Linked DNA regions of Sagittula stellata E-37. The protein of the gene in region 1 interacts with the protein of each later gene in a pairwise test. Links are inferred from orthologs where the notes say so. Each region holds a gene or a part of one and is shown in the gene's direction. Other genes may lie near its edges. The genes, in order: ABFK29_RS11465 and mrdA.

What was found.
Region 2: the proteins of ABFK29_RS11465 (region 1) and mrdA interact in binary tests that used the Escherichia coli proteins (3 or more experiments, as listed by UniProt). The link is inferred for Sagittula stellata E-37 from one-to-one orthologs.

What each region holds. Positions count from the first base shown.
Region 1 is NZ_CP155729.1:2,412,623-2,416,101, forward strand. The notes cover bases 1-3,162. They hold ABFK29_RS11465 (penicillin-binding protein 1A), read left to right. Parts: upstream 1-390; coding sequence 391-2,934; downstream 2,935-3,162. Other genes in these bases: ABFK29_RS11460 (N-acetylmuramoyl-L-alanine amidase), read left to right, coding at 1-269. Also shown: ABFK29_RS11470 (glutathione S-transferase family protein), read right to left, coding at 3,187-3,479. UniProt on the Escherichia coli protein: Cell wall formation. Synthesis of cross-linked peptidoglycan from the lipid intermediates.
Region 2 is NZ_CP155729.1:3,594,291-3,597,606, forward strand. What follows is about bases 50-3,048. They hold mrdA (penicillin-binding protein 2), read left to right. Parts: upstream 50-590; coding sequence 591-2,507; downstream 2,508-3,048. Other genes in these bases: mreC (rod shape-determining protein MreC), read left to right, coding at 50-50; ABFK29_RS17100 (hypothetical protein), read left to right, coding at 52-594; rodA (rod shape-determining protein RodA), read left to right, coding at 2,887-3,048. Outside these bases: more of mreC, read left to right, coding at 1-49; more of rodA, read left to right, coding at 3,049-3,316. UniProt on the Escherichia coli protein: Catalyzes cross-linking of the peptidoglycan cell wall. Responsible for the determination of the rod shape of the cell. Is probably required for lateral peptidoglycan synthesis and maintenance of the correct diameter during lateral and centripetal growth.

The sequences.
Region 1 (3,479 bases):
GCCAGGCACTGGCGAAGAACCTCGTCGCGGGGATCCGCAACAACGATGGCAAGGTCCACAAGGACCCATTGCGGCAAGCGGCCTTTTCGGTTCTGAAATCCGCGGACATCCCTTCGGTACTGGTGGAACTCGGGTTCCTGTCCTCCCAGCAGGATCTGATGAACCTGCAGGATCCGGCGTGGCGCGCGGGCATGGCGGCGGGTATCCGCGACGGGCTGGCCCAATGGCTGATCGAGGACAAGGCCCTGTCGCGCCTGCGCCGGCAATAACACGCGCATTCAAAAGCTTGGGCGGAGCGGCGCTGTTCGCAACAGGGATGTGTTTTGACCGGCGCTGCGTTACAGTATATGCGACGGTTTGAAATCGAGCACTTGCCACAAGGGGCCACGCGTGACGCGGTTCATCTTCTCTTTCTTCGGCGGCATTTTCGCAGTGGTGACCATGGGCACCATGATGATCGCGCTGACCATCGGCGCGATCTTCTGGATGTATGGGCGGGACCTGCCCAGCCACGAACACCTGGCGCAATACACGCCGCCGACGATCAGCCGGATCTACTCGCAAGAGGGCCGCGTGATCGACGAGTTCGCGCAGGAACGTCGGCTTTTTACGCCTGCGAACGAGATCCCAGACCTCGTGAAGAACGCGTTCATCTCGGCCGAGGACAAGAACTTCTACACGCACCAGGGCTATGACGTGCGCGGCATCGTTGCGGCGGGCGTACAGGCTGTGCAGTCCGGCGGGCGCGATGTGCGCGGCGCCTCGACGATCACGCAGCAGGTGATGAAGAACTTCCTCCTGTCCGGTGACCGCCGGGCAGAGCGGAAGATCAAGGAGATCATCCTCGCTTCACGCGTGGAGGGGGCGCTCGACAAGGACAAGATCCTTGAGCTGTACCTGAACGAGATCTTCCTCGGGCAGAACTCCTTCGGTGTGACCGCCGCGGCCCAGACCTATTTCAACAAGACCCTGTCCGAGCTTGAGCCGCATGAGGCCGCCATGCTCGCCTCCATGCCGAAGGCGCCTTCCGACTATCATCCGGTGCGCCGGAAGGAGCGGCTGACCCAGCGCCGCGACTTCGTTCTGAAGGAGATGTACGAGAACGGCTACATCGACAAGGCGACGTACGAGCACGAGGTCAAGCAACCGCTGCGCTCCGTTCAGAACGGCGACTTCGAACCCTACAACCAGGCGCTGCCGCCGCGGGATTACTTCACCGATGAAATCCGCCGCCAGTTGAGCCGCGACTTCGGCGAAGATCAGTTCTTTTCCGGCGGTTATTCCGTCCGCGCGACGCTCGACCCTGAGATGCAGACCGAGGCGGCCCATGCGCTCCAGCGTGCGCTGGAGCAGTATGACCGGGGGCTGGGCCGCTGGCGCGGCACCGGCAAGAAAATCGATGCGGGTCTGCTGGGGGATGAGGCGGCCTGGCGCGAGGCGCTGGCCGGGGTGCGCGTGACGCGCGATGTCACGCTGGAAAGCAAATGGCGCGTGGCCGTTGTCCGCGAGGTGCGCGAGAACTCTCTGCTGATCGGGATCGAGGATGTGCCGCTGGACGACCCGCGGGGCATGGAAGTGCCGCGTTCGGACACCGATTGGTTCACCGGCAACCTGTTCGAGAACTTCGAGCCGGGCGATGTGATCCACGTGCGCGAGATGACGGAGGACGCTTCCGGCAACTTCATCCGCTGGACGCTGCGGCAGGTGCCGAAGGTGCAGGGCGGGTTCATGGCGATGGACGTGAACACCGGGCGCGTGATCGCGATGCAGGGCGGGTTCAGCTATCAGAACTCCGTCTTCAACCGCGCGACACAGGCGAAACGTCAGCCGGGGTCCTCGTTCAAGCCGTTCGTCTACGCGGCGGCGCTGGACAGCGGCTATACGCCGGCGACCATCGTGGTCGACGCGCCGATCGAGATCGACACGCCGCAGGGCGTCTGGCGTCCGAAGAACGCGTCGAACCAGTTCTACGGTCCGACCCCTTTGCGCACCGGGATCGAACGGTCGCGGAACCTGATGACCATCCGCCTCGCGCAGGAGGTCGGTATGGACGTCGTTGCGAATTATGCCGAAAAGTTCGGGGTTTACGACAACATGGGCCGGGTTCTGGCCAACGCGCTCGGCGCCGATGAGACGACGTTGATGCGGATGATCTCGGCCTATGCGATGTTCGCCAACGGCGGCGAACGGGTGGAACCCACGCTGGTCGACCGGGTGCAGGATCGCTACGGCAACACGGTCTACAGCCATGATGCCGCGCAGGGGAACCGGCGGGTCTGTGTGGACTGTGCCGACCCGAACATTCCGCCGGGGCGGAGCCCGCGGATCGTCAATGACCGGGAGCGGATCATGGACGCGATCACCGCCTACCAGCTGACCTCGATGATGCAGGGCGTGGTCGAGCGCGGGACGGCGTCGCGCACGGTAAACCTGCCGGTGCCCACGGCGGGCAAGACCGGCACGACCAACGATGCGAAGGACGTCTGGTTCATCGGCTTCACCTCGAACATCGTGGCGGGCTGCTACATCGGCTACGACCAGCCGCGCAGCCTGGGCCGTGGCGCGTCGGGCGGCGGGTTCTGTGGCCCGGTGTTCACCCAGTTCATGCAGAAGGCCGTCAAGAAATACGGCGGCGGACCCTTCAAGGTCCCGGAAACATGCAACTTTGTGAACATCGACCGTTTCTCGGGCGCGCGTCTTGGCGCGGGCGCATCGGGTCCGAACGTCGTGGCCGAGTGTTTCCGTGAGGACGATCTGCTGAACGGTGTCTGGGGCATTCAGCTGGACGGCGGCTTTGCGATTTCCGGCAGTTTCGACCTGATCCGCCCCGAAGGCGGGTCGGTCGCGCGGGAGGTTACGACATCGACCGGCCGCAAGGCCGTGGTGGGTCCGAAGGCCGGGTTCGGCACGCTGTCGTCGGGCGGCCTGTACTGAGGGATCGCAGGCGACACGCTTAACCCTTCGGGTTGGGCATCCGGGTAAACGGAGCGCGCGTTGGGGTTAACCCGGCGCGCGCTTCGCCTATCTGGGGGTGTCGAAACCCGCACTACAGGGGGATTCATCCGATCTTTACGACGATGACCGCGCCGTTACCGGTGAACCGGCCGGTTCGACCCCTCCAACCGGCCGGTTGGTAACCTTTTGCCGAGGCCCGCGCGTGACGCAGCGTCAGAAAGGATTAATCCGTCAGAATTCAACTTCGAGCTCGACGATGGCTTCGGGTTCGGCCAGCGCGGCATCGGTCCATTCGCGCATCAGGTCCCAGCCGAGGACATGATCGGCATAGGTCTGAAGCGTCGTGTCGAGCGCGACGGAGTAGGTGCGGAACCGGGTGCAGACCGGCGCGTACATTGCATCGGCCACGGTCGGCCTTTCCCCGAACAGGAACGGCCCGCTGCCGGTATCCAGGCATTCTTGCCAGATCGTCTTGACCCGCTCGATGTCGGGACGCGCGCCCGAGAAGACCTTGAACGCGGCGT
Region 2 (3,316 bases), 1.2 Mb from region 1 along the record:
CTGAGGACGGCGCACCGGCGGCGGACGAAGACGCACGGCAAGGCGGCTGACATGGCCGAGAAACACAGCCCGACCCGCCTCTGGACCATGCGCGCGCTCTACCCCGCGCTGGCGCTGCTCCTGATCTTCGTGCACCTCCTGCCGCTGCAGATGCTGCCGCAGCGAATCGCCGGTCCGGACTTCCTGACCGCGCTGACCTTCGCATGGTGCCTGCGCCGCCCGGACTACGTGCCCGCGCTTTCGATCGCGGGGGTGATGCTGCTGGCCGATCTCGTGTTCCAGCGGCCCCCCGGCCTCTGGGCGCTGCTGATGCTGCTGGCTTCGGAATTCCTCAAGAACCGCGCCCGGCAACTGCGCGAGAACACCTTTGCCACCGAATGGGCCGCTGCCGCCGCCACGCTGCTGGCCATCACCGTCCTTTACAGGCTTACTCTCGCGATCTTGATCATTTCGCCGGGTATGCTTTCGCTCACCCTGATGCAATATGGTATGACAGTCCTCGCCTACCCGCTGGTCGCCGCGGTGTCCTACCTCGCCTTCGGCGTCCGACGCACCGCCCCCGGCGAATTCGATCACACCGGACGCACCCTATGAGACGAAGCCCGAAAGAAACTGCCGAATCCGCCCGCCGCATCACGCGTCGCGGGCTCGTTCTGGGCGGCCTGCAGCTTGGATTCGTCAGCACGCTCGGCCTGCGGATGCACCACATGCAGGTCGACCAGGCCGACGAATTCCGCCTTCTGGCCGAAGAGAACCGGATCAATATCCGGCTGATTCCGCCGTCGCGCGGCCGGATCTTCGACCGCAACGGCGTGGTCATCGCCGACAACGAACCGACCTACCGCATCACCCTCACGCGGGAGGACGCGGGCGACGTCGCCACCGTGATCTCCCATCTGGGCCAGCTTGTCGAACTCGACGAGAACGACCTCAACCGCGCGCTGGCCGAGATGGAGCGCACGCCGCCCTTCATCCCCGTCACCATCGCCGAGCGGGTCAGTTGGGAAGACATCTCGCGCGTGGCGGTCAACGCCCCCGCCCTGCCCGGCGTCACGACAGAGGTCGGCCTGTCCCGCGTCTATCCCCAGAAAGAGCTGTTCGCCCATGTCGCGGGCTACGTCGGCCCGGTCTCCGAACGCGACCTGGCCCGCTACGAGGACCCGCCGCCGCTGCTGCGCATCCCGCGGTTCCAGGTCGGCAAGGTCGGTGTCGAGACCCGGCACGAACAGGACCTGCGCGGCACCGCTGGCGCCAAGCGGGTGGAGGTCAACGCCGTCGGCCGCGTCATGCGCGAACTCGACCGGCGCGAAGGCGAAAGCGGCTCCGACATCCAGTTGACCGTGGACACCGACCTGCAGGACTACATCCAGGCCCGCCTGGGCGAGGAAAGCGCCTCCGTCGTCGTGCTCGATCTGGAAAAGGGCGACGTGCTGGCCATAGCCTCTGCCCCGTCCTACAACCCGAACCTCTTCGTGCGCGGCATCTCGCACACCGATTTCGACGCGCTGAACACCAACGACCACAGGCCGCTGGCGTCGAAGACGGTGCAGGACGCCTATCCGCCCGGTTCGACCTTCAAGATGGTCACGGCGCTCGCCGCGCTGGACGCGGGCCTGCTGGCGCCCGACGACACGGTCTACTGCCCGGGCCACTACGAGGTCGGCGCCCGCTCGTTCCGCTGCTGGAAACGCCGCGGTCACGGCCACATGAACCTCGAACAATCGCTCCGCGAAAGCTGCGACGTGTTCTACTACGACCTCTCGCTGAAGGTCGGGATCGAACGCATCGCCGCCATGGCGCGCCGTCTGGGGCTGGGCGTGGCGCATGACATTCCCATGTCCGCCGTGACCTCCGGGCTCGTGCCGGACAAGGCGTGGAAGGTGCGCGAACGCGGCGCGGAGTGGGTCATCGGCGATTCGGTGAACGCCGCGATCGGCCAGGGCTTCGTGCTGACGTCGCCGCTGCAACTGGCGGTCATGGCCGCGCGCGTGGCGACCGGCCGGTCGGTCACCCCCCGGCTCGTGCGCAGCATCGACGGGGTCGAGACGCCGTGGCGCGGCGGGACGGACCTCGGGCTGAACCCGAACCACCTGCTTCAGGTGCAGCGCGGCATGTTCGCCGTATCCAACAACCGGCGCGGTTCGGCCTATTCGTCGCGTATCATCGCCGACAACATGCGGCTGGCTGGCAAGACCGGGACCGCACAGGTCGTGTCGCGCATCACCTCCGAGGCCGACCCGTGGGAGGACCGCGACCACGCGCTCTTCGTGAACTTCGCTCCGTTCGACAATCCACGGATCGCGGTCTCGGTGGTGGTGGAACACGGCGTCGGCGGCTCGCGCACCGCCGCGCCCATCGCCCGCGACGTGACGCTCCAGGCGCTCTACGGAGAGGACCCGCCGCTAGACGCCTACCCGGCAAAGGACCGCGGCCGCATCAAGACCCAGCAGGAAAAGCTCTCCTCCCAACGCCGCGCGCGCAAGAGCGAGGAGCCGAGCCGCGCATGACCGCCGTTTGCAGGACATGGCCGACCGCCGCTCCGGGCGAGGTGTTTCGCCGCGCTGACGCGCGGCGACCGGCGCGCCCTTCGGGCGCGCAAGGCCCGCTCGCAACGGGGCGCCCATCCGCACGGCGCCCATCTACACGGCGCCCATCTACACGGCGCCTGTCCAATTGGGGCCTGTCCACCGGGAGCACCGCCGCGCAGGACCTGCCACGTTGCGGAACCCTGACCGATGCCGCCCGGTGCACCGCCACCGGGTCCCACCCCACGCCAAGCTCCTCGCACACGGCGCAGGCCCCTGAAGTCGTCGCCAGGTCTGCCGCAGGCGCGACACCCCGTAGGGCGGGGCTTTGCGCCGCCTTCGCTGCCGGAGGGCGCGGCGCGTGACCTATCTCGAATACAACGTCAAAACGGTCCCCAGCGGCTGGCGCAAGATCCTGCACCTGAACTGGCCGCTCGTGATCCTGCTGTCGACCGTGGCAGGTGTCGGTTTCCTGATGCTCTATTCCGTCGCCGGCGGTTCCTGGAGTCCCTGGGCAGAACCGCAGGCAAAGCGCTATCTTCTTGGTCTTACTGCCATGTTCGTCGTGGCGATGGTGCCCATCTGGTTCTGGCGCAACATGGCGCTGGTCGTCTACGCGCTGGCCTTCTTCCTCCTGCTGCTGGTCGAGTTCTTCGGCGCCATCGGCATGGGTGCGCAACGCTGGATCGACCTGGGCTTCATGCGCCTCCAGCCGTCCGAGCTGATGAAGGTCGCGATGGTCGTCCTGCTGGCCGCCTACTACGACTGGCTGCCACTGTCGAAGACCTCGC